2 regions of the Mesobacillus sp. MER 48 genome follow, and region 1 is predicted to be linked to the other one. Evidence: predicted binding sites of a transcription regulator. Region 1 holds the regulator's gene; the other holds the start of a gene.

Region 1 (6,291 bases):
TCTTCATTAAGAAGAATTGAATTCTTTTCCTGCAACGAAGCAAGCCTGGCGACTAAGTGATGGTATAAATTCCAGGCATCCTGCTTTTTTTGGAAGATGATTTCAATCAACCATATCCCCCCTTTTAAATAATCCCTGATTATATATATGGGGGACTTGGACAATTTAGAAGTATCCATATCGCCGCTGGATGATTAAAGCGCAAAAAAAATAGGCTGCAGCCTGTTTCGCTGCAGCCTATTGCTATACTCTTCGATTCTTTCCTTCTACTTTAACCGGCTGTGCCAGGTACTTGATCCGTTCCATGATCCTCGCTGCCTTCAGCTGTTCCTCTTCTCCCCGCTGGCTGTGGGTCAGATGGTGTTCAAGCCCGCTAAGGTCGAAGTTGGAAGTAAAGAAGGTTGGAAGGTTCTCAAGCATGCGGAATTGCAGGATTGTTCCAAGGATTTCATCCCTCGCCCAGCTGCTCATCGTTTCCGCTCCGATATCATCTAGCATCAGGACATCAGATTTTTTGATTGCTTCCAGCTTGTCGTTGACCGAATGATCCCCGATCGCATTCTTCATTTCCCTGAAAAACTCCGGAACATATACGATTAAGGAACTGACCTGTTTCTGTGCCAATTCATTCGCAATGGCGCCAAGCAGGTATGACTTACCCGTTCCGAACGGCCCATGCAGGAACAAACCTTTTTGCTTCTGGCCGGATTCATAATTCTCAACAAAATCCTTCGCCATTTTTATGGCCTTGAATCTCCCCGCGTCATCAAGCTCAATATCCCCGAATGACGCTTTCAGGATTTCCTTCGGCACATATATGCTGTTAATCAGCCGGGCGTTCTTTTGCTGCTCATCGTACATGACCTTCTTTTTACAGCGGTCATATTTGACATCAATGTAATTCCCTTTGATGAAAAGCTGTGGTTCATAGCCTTTGATCATATTCTTGCAGGCTGCGAGACTTTCGCATTTATCACAGTCCTTGCTCTGGGTAGAAAATTCATACAGTTTGGACATGCTGCCGTCAAGCATTTCCCTGGTGATATAGTCCGCATTTTCATCGAGGAATTGCTTTATATGCTGATCCTGCATGACCTGTCTTTTAAGTGTTTCATAACGTTCCTGGAAGTTTTGGTTATTAGCAAGCTTCTTCAGCGTTTCATTTATGTTTTGCAACTGAATCACCTCCCGGATTTGTATTTTTTCAGTTCTTCTTCAAGCTTTTTCTTTTCTATTTCAAAGTCAGGGTCCACTCCGGCAGCAGAACTTTGCTGCTGGTCTGGTCCATTCTCGCTCTTTTTCTCAAACCAGTCCGGCAAGACTTCCTTGCGTACAGGTTTCCGTTTTCCTGAAGCAGCGGTCGTTTTCTTTCCTTCTGCCCAATCGAGGTATTGCCTGTGCTCACTTTTCGCCAGCTCCATGGCATCCCTTACAGTCGAGATTTTCTTCCTCGACCAGTGGCTGGCGATTTTCTCAATATAGCCTTTGGCCAGCTTCATATCCGTTCTGATCATAACATATTGGACCAAAACATTCACGACACCCGGAAGCAGCTTTTGCTTGAACATCACTTCTTCGATGATCTGCAGGTCAGATTTTGAAGGCACGGCACCGCCTGATAAGTCGATCAGCAGTTGTCTTGGTGATGTTTTTTCAAAATAGAGAACCAATTCCTCTTCTTTTGTTTTTGGCTTCTCGATTCCAGCTTTGTGCTGAAGAGGCTGGGTCCGGTCCAAGAGTGCCGGCAACTGGTCCTGGTATTCAAATTGGTACCAGTCCCGGGCCGCCTTTCTCAGCTCCTCGATATCGATTTCATTATCAGCTGTTACGGCACTCAAGACGATATTCTTCATCTTCAACGCATCAATTCCATAAAGGAAGGCGAGATTGCTGACCGCTTCTTTGACCTTCGTTGTAAAAGCTTTTTTGGGGATCAAAGAATCCTGAAGACCTCCCAATAACAGATCGAAATTAAATTCCGAAGGGTCAATCTGTATTTTGTCAGACTCCCTCCTGCCGATGAAGGATTGTGCTTCATCCTCTCCAAGGTCGGCAGCTGAATCACTATTATGCATGAGTGCTTGAGGAGGAACAGACAGGAACACATCCTGAAAAGCCCGGGTAATTTCAGAATATCCCTCCTCTGCCTCGGGCAGCTTGTCACTGAAAAACCGTTTAAGCCTCAAAAACTGATTCTTTCCGATTTTTCGATACAGATAGACATTCAGCATGCCATCCAGGAAAAATTGTTCAGGAGTCAACGGCGGCTGTAATTCATAAATGAATGAACGGCCATCTTCACTATTTTTGACATATGTCTTCAGCAAACCCATCCCCTCAAGCTTCTGGCGGGCGTGATAAATCTCCTTCAAATTCATATCCATGATTGTCATCAGGTTATGATGGGTACCAGACTGTGACCATAGCCGATTCTCTTCAAGTTCGGCCCATAAGGTCATATAAAGGCTCAAACAAGCTGGCCCAATCAACGGCTGGTACAAAAAGGTGAGCACCTTGCGATCATAATCATGCAGCAGGCCGCCGGATGCAACAATATATTGGTCTACAGGCAAAGTCTCCTGCCAATGCTGAGCCATCCTATTCCCCTCCACTCTATCCGGTTAAAAACTATAACAATACCACTATGCTGAAAATCAAATCGTTCACGCGCGCCTTAAAAAGAGCCGAAGTTTCCTTCAGCTCCCTCATGGAAAAGCGTAAGCGCCTGATCAGCCCCGACAAGCGTTGGGGCCTGGCAGTGAAGTCGCTCTTTGACTTCATTGACAGGACCGAAACGTCTCGAGGGGCTAGGCGCTGGAGCTAGACAATTCTCTAAGTGAAAATTTATAAAGCGCAAGCGCCCTGGTAAATATACTTCATTGGTCTGGACCCCAGCTTTATCATTGTTCTTTCTTCAATAACTCTTTTAATTCATCGATGAATACATTGATATCCTTGAACTGCCGGTAAACAGAGGCGAAACGGACATAGGCGACTTCATCGATCTTAGCCAGCCTGTCCATCACCATCTCGCCCACTGCTTCGCTCTTGACTTCGGATACTCCATGGCTTCGCAATTCTTTTTCCACCTCGGAGACCAGATCCTCAAGCTCTTTTAGGGCGACCGGTCTTTTTTCACACGCTTTCAGCAAACCGCGAAGGAGTTTCTCCCGATTGAACTCCTCGCGAGTACCTTCTTTTTTTACAACAATCAATGGGATTTCTTCAACTTTCTCAAAAGTGGTAAAGCGAAATCCGCAAGCTTCACATTCACGTCTGCGTCGAATTGATCGGCTATCGTCAACCGGTCTTGAATCAAGAACCCGGGTAGAGTTATTTTGGCAAGTTGGACATTTCATCTCGATCAGCTCCGAATATTTTGAAATATAGAATGAGCGAAGGACCATTCGCTTTATCCACCAATACGTCCATAAGCATTATCCTTACTATTATCTTATAAAAAAGAAGCTGATGGGACAAGAGGGACTATTGATTCCCATATTTACCTGAACCGATGAACGTAAGTGTTTTATCCAATTTTCCATATACCTTGATTACTTCTTGTCTCAATGCAGGATTGATTCCTGCCATAGAAAACTTTTCCGTGGAGATATGTAAATCGACCGCTGTCTCAAAGGGTTTTGTCGTAATGACAGTCGCGGTTAAAAAACTCCTGACCCTGCCGTTTAGCTCAGCTGAGATTTCTCCATGTTCCTTTGATACACTTGTGATCCGGGCTGCAGGGTCAGCTTTAAGCAGATCCTCGACTGATTGGAATACCTGATTAAAATTTGCTTTATAGTAATGGGTCCGCAATTGTTCATCGCTGTTATTTTCACTCGTCCCGCTGAATTTCTCGTATCTTCCTGTTATGGATTTCAAAAAAGACATCAAAAATCCTCCTGCAGATTATTTCTATTTACAGTTTACCTTAATTTTCGCACAAAATAAAAAGAGGTGTATCACTACACCCCTTGTAATTTTTCATATTTTCAATTATAGAGCCTTCGCTTGTGCCTGTTTCACATGCACTGGACCCATGCCGCGTGGGATTTCGATATTCTCACGTGTTTGAGCGCTAAGAGCTTCAGCAATATAGTCAGCTGCAATATTAGGATCGAGATCGCCGCAAGTGTAAACATCAATGCTGGCGTACCCGTGCTCCGGGAAGCTGTGAATAGTTAAATGAGATTCAGAGATAATGACAACTCCGCTTACACCCTGTGGTGCAAATTTGTGGAAAGCCACTTCGCGGATTTCAGCACCAGATTTCAAAGCTGCTGAAACGAAAGTTTGTTCAATAAAGTTCATATCATTCAATTTTTCAAAGTCGCAACCCCAAAGTTCAGAAATTACATGACGACCCATTGTTTCCATATTCAATTTCCCCCTCTAACAATATTAGAATGAAATTCCTAGTTTCAATGGTATCTTAACTACCACGGGGGAAAGTTAGTCCAGAGAGGTCCTAACCCTTTAAGTAGCCAATTGGTACCGTTATTAAGAAGTTCACGATGACTAGTATACTTTGTTTATATTTTTTTTGCAACACATGAAAATAAAATTTTTTCAATGAATTTCAGCTTGCTATATCAAAAGGTTTTTAGATAGCTATTTTAAGGATATCCCCGGGAATCGATTGATTACCTTTGTAAGATTAAAGAGGTTTTTCTGAAGAGGGAAGACGGTAATCTGATACAAAACGAAAGCGTCATTAAACAAGCCTGCCGGGAGCGGCAGGCTTGTTTAATGACTATTCTAATTATCCAACTTTCACGGCTGTTGAAGCAGACATTGCCTCGGCAACATGTTTTACCAGGTCTACCACCCTGCTTGAGTATCCCCATTCATTGTCATACCACGCAAGTACCTTGACTTTGTTGGCGCCAATGACCATTGTAGACAGTCCATCAATGATCGCTGAGTGCTCATTTGTGTTGAAATCGATGGATACAAGTGGATCTGTTGTAATATCCAGTATACCCTTAAGCTTTCCTTTTGCGGCAGAATAGAACGCATCGTTCACCTCATCCACAGTTACCTCTCGCTTCAAGTCAACAACCAGGTCTACAAGTGAAACGTTTGGCGTCGGCACCCTTAATGACATGCCGTGAAGCTTTCCTTTCAACTGCGGAAGAACAAGGGAAAGCGCCTTTGCCGCCCCTGTTGAAGTAGGGATGATTGATTGGCCGCAAGAACGCGCCCTGCGCAAATCCTTGTGCGGATTATCGATATTATTTTGGTCATTTGTATAGGCATGAACAGTTGTCATCAATCCGTTTTCAATTCCGAAAGTATCATCCAGAATTTTTGCGACAGGTGCCAGGCAGTTCGTTGTGCATGAAGCATTGGAAATGATGTCATGTTCTTCAATTTTTAATGCGCTTTCATTTACGCCCATCACAATCGTAATATCTTCATTTGTGCCCGGTGCTGTTATAATGACCTTCTTTGCGCCTGCTTCCAGATGAAGTGCAGCCTTGTCACGTGAGTTGAACTTTCCTGTGGCCTCTATGACAATATCAACCTGCATTTCTTTCCACGGAAGCTCAGCAGGATTGCGATTGCTCAAAAGTTTGACAGTTTTCCCATTGACTACTAGGTGATCATCAGCAGGGATAATCTCACCTGCAAATTGACCATGGGTTGAATCATATTTAATCAAATGCGCCAGTGTTTCAGCCGGATAGCTCGCATTAATCGCTACAACCTCAAGATTTTCCTCAAGAATGGCTCTTCTGAATACCATTCTGCCAATTCTCCCAAAACCGTTTATCGCTATTCTCGCCTTCATTGTACGGCCCCTTCCGAATTAGTGTTATACTTAATAACCCTTTGTTATGGTATTAGTATAACATATTAAAAATTATTTGTGATATATAATTGCACACATTTAAAATTTAAAATAATTCTGATAATAATTATCAGTAAAGACAAGTATTTCTTGAGTGGATTTTATTGAAACAAAGATTAAAAATCCTGAAACAAAGATGATATTGAGCCAACAGGTATTTATTTGGGCTGTAACAGGGGTATAACCGGAAGCTCGGCCATAGCGGAAGGTGTACTGACCAGAAGGGCTTTTAGTAATATGGCAATAACCAGGTTAACGGCAAAAGAAAAAAGAGCCTATTCGGCTCTTTAGATTCCCCATTTATTCAGGATTTTCTTCAATTGCTGCCTTGATTGCTCAATTGTTCCTGTGTTGTCGATGACTTCATCTGCCAAATCCACTTTATCCTTCAAAGGCATCTGCGACTTGATCCTTGAAAGTGCTTCATCTTCGGAGAA
Region 2 (6,291 bases), 310 kb from region 1:
TTCGGACAGGTTTGGAGGAAATCAGAAGAAAGCTGTCCGAACTAGGTCCAACTTCGGACAGGTTAGAAGGGAATCAGAGGAAAGCTGTCCGAACTAGGAGCAACTTCGGACAGGTTTGAAGGAAATAAGCAAAAAGCTGTCCGAACTAGGAGCAACTTCGGACAGGTTTGAAAGGAATCATCAGAAAGCTGTCCGAACTAGGTGCAACTTCGGACAGGTTTGGAGGTAATCAGTAGAAAGCTGTCCGAACCAGGAGCAACTTCGGACAGGTTTGGAGGAAATCAGCAAAAAGCTGTCCGAACCTAAGATGCAAAAGACATTTATTTTAGAACTAAAAGAAGCTAAACCGAAAAGAGTGTTATGACTTTAAAAGCTAACCCCCCAGCATTTCTGCTGAGGGGTGATTTTATGGAAAGATTGCTTATTTAGCTTTGATTTTGCCGCCCCATTTTTTGAAGCCGCCTTCAAGATGGGATAAGTCTTTATAGCCTTTTTTGTGAAGCAGCTGTGCAGCACGGCCGCTGCGTGATCCGCTCTGGCAATAAAGATAGACTGGCTTGTCCGGTCTGACTTCCTTCAGACGTGCCTTTAGCTGGGTAAGCGGGATGTTTCTTGCGCCAAGAATATGTCCGTTGGCAAATTCATTTGGTTCACGGACATCAATGAGCTGCGCTTTACGGTACCCTGCTTTGAATTCTTCCTCTGACAAAGTCTTCAGGATTTTCTTTTGGCGGAAATACATAAACACAGAGTAAAGAATCACCGCAACTGTCAGGACGATTAAAAAAATAAGTGTATCCAAAACATATTTCTCCTTTCAAGCTTAGCTGAGCCACCTTTAATTATATAAGCCTTCCTGGATAAGAGCAAAGGAATTTAACAAAATTCTTTCGAACAAGCTGCTTTGCTTTTGAAAATTTATTTGTTAGACTAAAAAAATCGTAGCTTTGAACAATTTTAAATGGGGTAATGCAATGGAAAAAGAGGTATGGAGATTTATTGATTCAGGAGACAATTCACCGTCATTCAATATGGCGCTGGATGAGGCGTTGCTCGATTGGCATGGTGCCGGAAAAATCCCGCCTGTTGTCCGCTTTTATGGCTGGAACCCGGCGACACTTTCAGTTGGCTATTTCCAGAGGATCGAGCGCGAGATTGATATGGATGCGGTACAGCATCATGGTCTCGGATTTGTGCGCAGGCCCACTGGAGGCAGGGGTGTCCTGCATGAACACGAACTTACATATAGTGTCATCGTTACAGAAGACCACCCTGAAATGCCGAAAACAGTCACTGAGGCATATCGCGTCATTTCAGAGGGGATTTTACTAGGGTTCCAGAAACTTGGACTGGAAGCTTATTTTGCCGTGCCAAAAACATCTGCCGAAAAAGATGCACTGAAGAACCCGAGATCTGCGGTTTGTTTTGATGCACCAAGCTGGTACGAGCTGGTTGTCGAGGGAAGGAAGGTCGCCGGAAGTGCCCAGACACGTCAGAAAGGTGTCATCCTTCAGCATGGATCCATATTGCTGGATTTGGATGAAGATAAACTTTTCAGCTTATTCAAGTACCCGAATGACAGAATCAAAGAAAGAATGCAGCGAGCCTTCAAGACCAAGGCAGTGGCAATCAATGAGATCAGCGGCCGGAAAATTGAACTAGAAGAAGCGAAGAAAGCCTTCAAAGAAGGTTTCGAGGACGGGCTTGGAATTATTTTGGAGCCTTATACCTTAAGTGAAGAGGAATTGGATTATGTGAATGCACTTGCCAAAAACAAGTACGAATCTGATGACTGGAATTTTAAAAGATAAAAAATTTTTAAAGCGGTTGAACCGCTTTTTTTCTTTTATCCAGTATTTTCTAGAGGTCGGGGGGATTGTAAAAAGTGCAACCCTCGAAATTTGTTGTTTTTTATCGTTTAAGGGAAAAATTCTATCTTTCTCTCTTTTTATCTCTCATTTTTAGTAGTTTTCATGTTTGACAAAATAAAGTTCTTTTGTCCTGAACACCATATATAGTATTGTCGAAAATAAAAAATACACTATATATTGATTTTTAATGTTTCGATATGATAACGTAAGGGTAATTCAAAAAAAGCAGCTAGAATTACATATTTCTAGTATCACATTAAAGAATGGATTTAAACCTTTGAAGGAGTTGTAGAAATGTCTGTTACTATTGGACAAAAAATGAGCCTGAATGTTGAAAGTCTGAATGAGGATATCAAGTTGTTCCCGCAGGTTCACCCCATCACACCTGAAATGAAACTTACCCACAAAGGCGTCTCCCGACTTGTCATGCTGGACCGCTATACTTTTAAAGACACCGAAAAAATCACACTCTCTAGTGGGGATTTTGTCGTCCTCACGATCAAGGAAGATCCAAAGTTCCCGGCACGCGGACTTGGATTCATACAAGATATTGATTGGGAGAACAAGACAGCGAAAGTTCTTGTAGAAGAAGAGTTTCGCGGAGTACTTGATGATCCCGAAGAATCAGCCACTGGCATTATCAAGCGTTCCCTGGACGTGATTGAAAAGCCGCTGGAAGTATTCTACGAGCAAATCGCAAAACGGAATGCGACGGGGCTGGCAGCTGTTGAAAAAACAGAAGAGAAGCGCCAGGAGTGGTTTGAAAAGTTCTATCAGGAACTAGTATCAATGAACTTCATTCCTGCAGGGCGTGTCCTTTACGGAGCAGGCGCAGACACAGACGTAACCTACTTCAACTGCTATGTAATGCCTTTCGTAAAAGATTCCCGCGAAGGCATCTCTGAGCATCGCAAGCAGGTCATGGAAATCATGAGCCGCGGCGGCGGAGTCGGAACGAACGGATCAACATTAAGACCGCGCAACACACTGGCCAGAGGCGTAAACGGAAAATCATCCGGATCGGTTTCATGGCTTGATGACATCGCCAAGCTTACACATTTAGTTGAGCAGGGCGGGTCAAGAAGGGGAGCGCAGATGATCATGCTTTCTGACTGGCATCCTGACATTGTGGAATTCATCATTTCAAAAATGCAGAACCCAAGAATCCTTCGCTTCCTGATAGAAAACACAAACGATGAGTCAATCAAGAAAATGGCTAAGGAAAAACTTAAATTCACGCCGATGACACTTCAGGAAGAAGCAATGTACCAGGGAATTGTGAACTACAAAACGATCCCAGGCTACGGTGGATTCAGCGCTGATATCATTAAATCTGCTGAAGAAAAGCTTGCAACAGGCGGAACTTATACTGTCCATAACTCAGAATTCCTGACTGGTGCAAATATCTCAGTCACATTGACAAAAGATTTCATGGATGCAGTCGACAACGATGCAGACTATGAACTTCGCTTCCCAGATGTAGAAAGCTACGATGCTGAGACGATGAAAATTTATAATGAAGAGTGGCATAAAGTAGGGGATGTTCGCGAGTGGGAAAAGCTTGGCTATAAAGTCCGTACCTATAGAAAAATCAAAGCCAAAGAACTATGGAACCTGATCAATATCTGTGCGACGTATTCTGCGGAGCCTGGCATTTTCTTCATCGACAATGCCAACGACATGACGAACGCACAGGCATATGGACAGAAGGTTGTAGCGACCAACCCGTGTGGGGAACAGCCTCTCGCACCAAACTCTGTCTGCAACCTGGCTGCTGTTAACCTTGCAGAAATGGCGGACAAGGAAACCAAAACAGTTAATTTTGAAAAATTGAAGCGTACTGTTGAAGTTGGTGTGCGCATGCAGGACAATGTCATCGATGCGACTCCATATTTCCTTGAAGATAATAAGAGACAAGCCCTGGGCGAACGCCGTGTCGGTCTAGGGGTAATGGGTCTTCATGATTTACTGATCTACTGTGAAACAGAATACGGTTCAGAGGAAGGTAACCAGCTTGTCGATAAGGTTTTTGAAACCATCGCGACATCAGCGTACCGTGCATCTGTTGAACTTGGAAAGGAAAAAGGAAGCTTCCCATTCCTTCAGGGCGGCACAGAAGAAGAAACAAACAGACTTCGTAAGGCATTCACAAATACTGGTTTCATGAAGAAAATGCCTGAGGATATTCGTGAATCAATCCTTGAAAATGGAATTCGCAACTCGCACTTGCTGACTGTTGCTCCGACAGGATCTACTGGTACAATGGTTGGCGTATCAACAGGCCTTGAGCCATACTTCAGCTTCTCTTACTTCAGAAGCGGCCGACTAGGCAAGTTCATCGAGGTGAAGGCGGATATCGTCCAGGAATACCTCGACCGTCATCCGGAGGCAGATCCTGAGAACCTGCCGAACTGGTTCGTATCTGCGATGGAACTGGCCCCTGAAGCCCATGCTGATGTGCAGTGTGTCATCCAGCGCTGGATTGACAGCTCGATCAGCAAAACGGTCAACGCACCGAAGGGTTACAGCGTTGAGCAGGTGGAAAAGGTATATGAGCGCCTTTATAAAGGAGGAGCAAAAGGCGGAACCGTTTATGTAGACGGCTCCCGCGATTCCCAGGTATTGACGCTTAAAGCTGAAGAGAACTCAATGGATGATGAAGTTGAAAAGAAAGAAAAACAAAAGCAGCATGTTGTGCTTGTCGATACGATCAATGAATTGCGATCAACCAATGTGACGATTGGCTCTGAAGTCGGCAACACATGCCCGGTCTGCCGCAAAGGTGAGGTAAAAGAAATCGGCGGCTGCAATACTTGTACAAACTGTAACGCGCAATTAAAGTGTGGTTTATAATATAGAATCAATAGTTTAGCCACGGCCCAGGCCGTGGCTATTTCTATGGGTAAATTCTGGTTTACCTCCATGAACCAAAAAACTCCATGTTCTAAATATTAGGATTGCTCCTATTATATAGTAATAGAAGCAGAAAAAAGGACAGGGGAAGCGATGATTGGGTTAATTATTATTTTGCTGCTGGTTTTATTTTTGCCTTTTTCCATTAAAATGATTGAACATAATTTGGAACTATTTTTATTTACTATGGGCTTTGCTGCAGCAATTATTAGTGGTGAGATGGACCGTCCGCTCATTGAAAAAGCGGTGACTGAACCTATTGATATCACGATTGCAGTATTAGCTGCTGGTTTGCTTGCCAAGTGGTTTAAGGAGGAATTGGAAAAATCGATCCTATGGGGAAGCAGACTACTGACTCCCAGGTTATTTTTCGGATTGACTGTTGTTTTTCTTGGACTGGCATCTAGTATTATGACTGCGATCATTGCTGCTATTATATTGGTTATGATTATAAAGGTCCTTCCGCTCGACCGAAGATCTGAAGTTCGTTTTACCGTATTGGCGTGCTTCTCGATCGGACTTGGTGCTGCCTTGACACCGATTGGTGAGCCATTAGCCACGATCACAATCAGCAGATTGGACAAGGACTTCTTTTATTTACTGGAGTTGATTGGGAAAGAAGTTCTTCCAGCATTATTTATTTTTGGTGTGATGTCTATTATCCTTGTAAGGCCCGTTTGGGGAAAAAAAAGTTTGAAATCGGCTTTCCGTCCTGAGTCGTACGAGGAAATTGCTGTTCGGTCAATTAAAATCTATATATTTGTAATGGGCCTTACCTTTCTTGGACATGGGTTTGAGCCACTTATCAAAACATATATTATAGGACTTTCTCCGGGGCTGTTATATTGGATTAACATGATATCCGCAATCCTCGATAATGCTACCCTTGCTGCAGCAGAAATCAGTCCTGCAATGGACTCTGGAACAACCCGTGCGGTTTTGCTTGGCCTGGTCATTAGCGGAGGCATGCTGATCCCGGGTAATATCCCGAATATTATCGCTGCAGGAAAACTGAACATAACGAGCAAGGAATGGGCGGCATTCGGGGTTCCTGTCGGCCTGATTACAATGTTCCTTTATTATATTGTCCTGTTTATTTTCTAACTGGTTGCCTATTCTGTAATCAAAATGAGCCAAAAGGATGGAAATATTTTTTCCATCCTCTTTTTTCATTTCTGCCCATACTAACACTACTGACATATGGAATGAAATGAGGACTGATGATGAAAGCTTTTGTACCACAGCTTGTTTATATCGAGCCGAGGGCATTGGAATATCCGCTCGGGCGGGAATTAAAAGAAAAGTTCGAGAAAATGGGATTGGAAATCAGGGAGACGACTTCACATAATCAGGTGCGAAATATCCCTGGCGAAAATGAACTCCAGCAGTACCGGAATGCCAAATCGACATTGGTTGTTGGTGTCAGGAAAACGCTGAAATTTGACACCTCCAAACCTTCTGCTGAATACGCCATACCGCTTGCAACCGGCTGCATGGGCCATTGCCA

The links. Region 1 encodes NrdR, which represses ribonucleotide reductase genes. Its sites were predicted from a motif close to AACACNATATATNGTGTT; they were not measured.
Region 2: the regulator NrdR is predicted to act here: its motif matches at 2,005-2,022, upstream of M3593_RS04310 (vitamin B12-dependent ribonucleotide reductase).

The regions. Positions count from the first base shown of each region.
Region 1 is NZ_JAMAUR010000001.1:1,143,383-1,149,673, forward strand. It holds gene ytxC (sporulation protein YtxC) at 1-110, opposite strand, end outside; gene dnaI (primosomal protein DnaI) at 244-1,176, opposite strand; gene M3593_RS05845 (replication initiation and membrane attachment family protein) at 1,182-2,597, opposite strand; gene nrdR (transcriptional regulator NrdR) at 2,901-3,359, opposite strand; gene M3593_RS05855 (hypothetical protein) at 3,487-3,891, opposite strand; gene speD (adenosylmethionine decarboxylase) at 3,997-4,377, opposite strand; gene M3593_RS05865 (glyceraldehyde-3-phosphate dehydrogenase) at 4,763-5,794, opposite strand; gene coaE (dephospho-CoA kinase) at 6,142-6,291, opposite strand, start outside.
Region 2 is NZ_JAMAUR010000001.1:835,965-842,255, reverse strand. It holds gene M3593_RS04320 (rhodanese-like domain-containing protein) at 422-802, opposite strand; gene M3593_RS04315 (lipoate--protein ligase family protein) at 975-1,811, shown strand; gene M3593_RS04310 (vitamin B12-dependent ribonucleotide reductase) at 2,166-4,724, shown strand; gene M3593_RS04305 (DUF1646 family protein) at 4,878-5,888, shown strand; gene splB (spore photoproduct lyase) at 6,008-6,291, shown strand, end outside.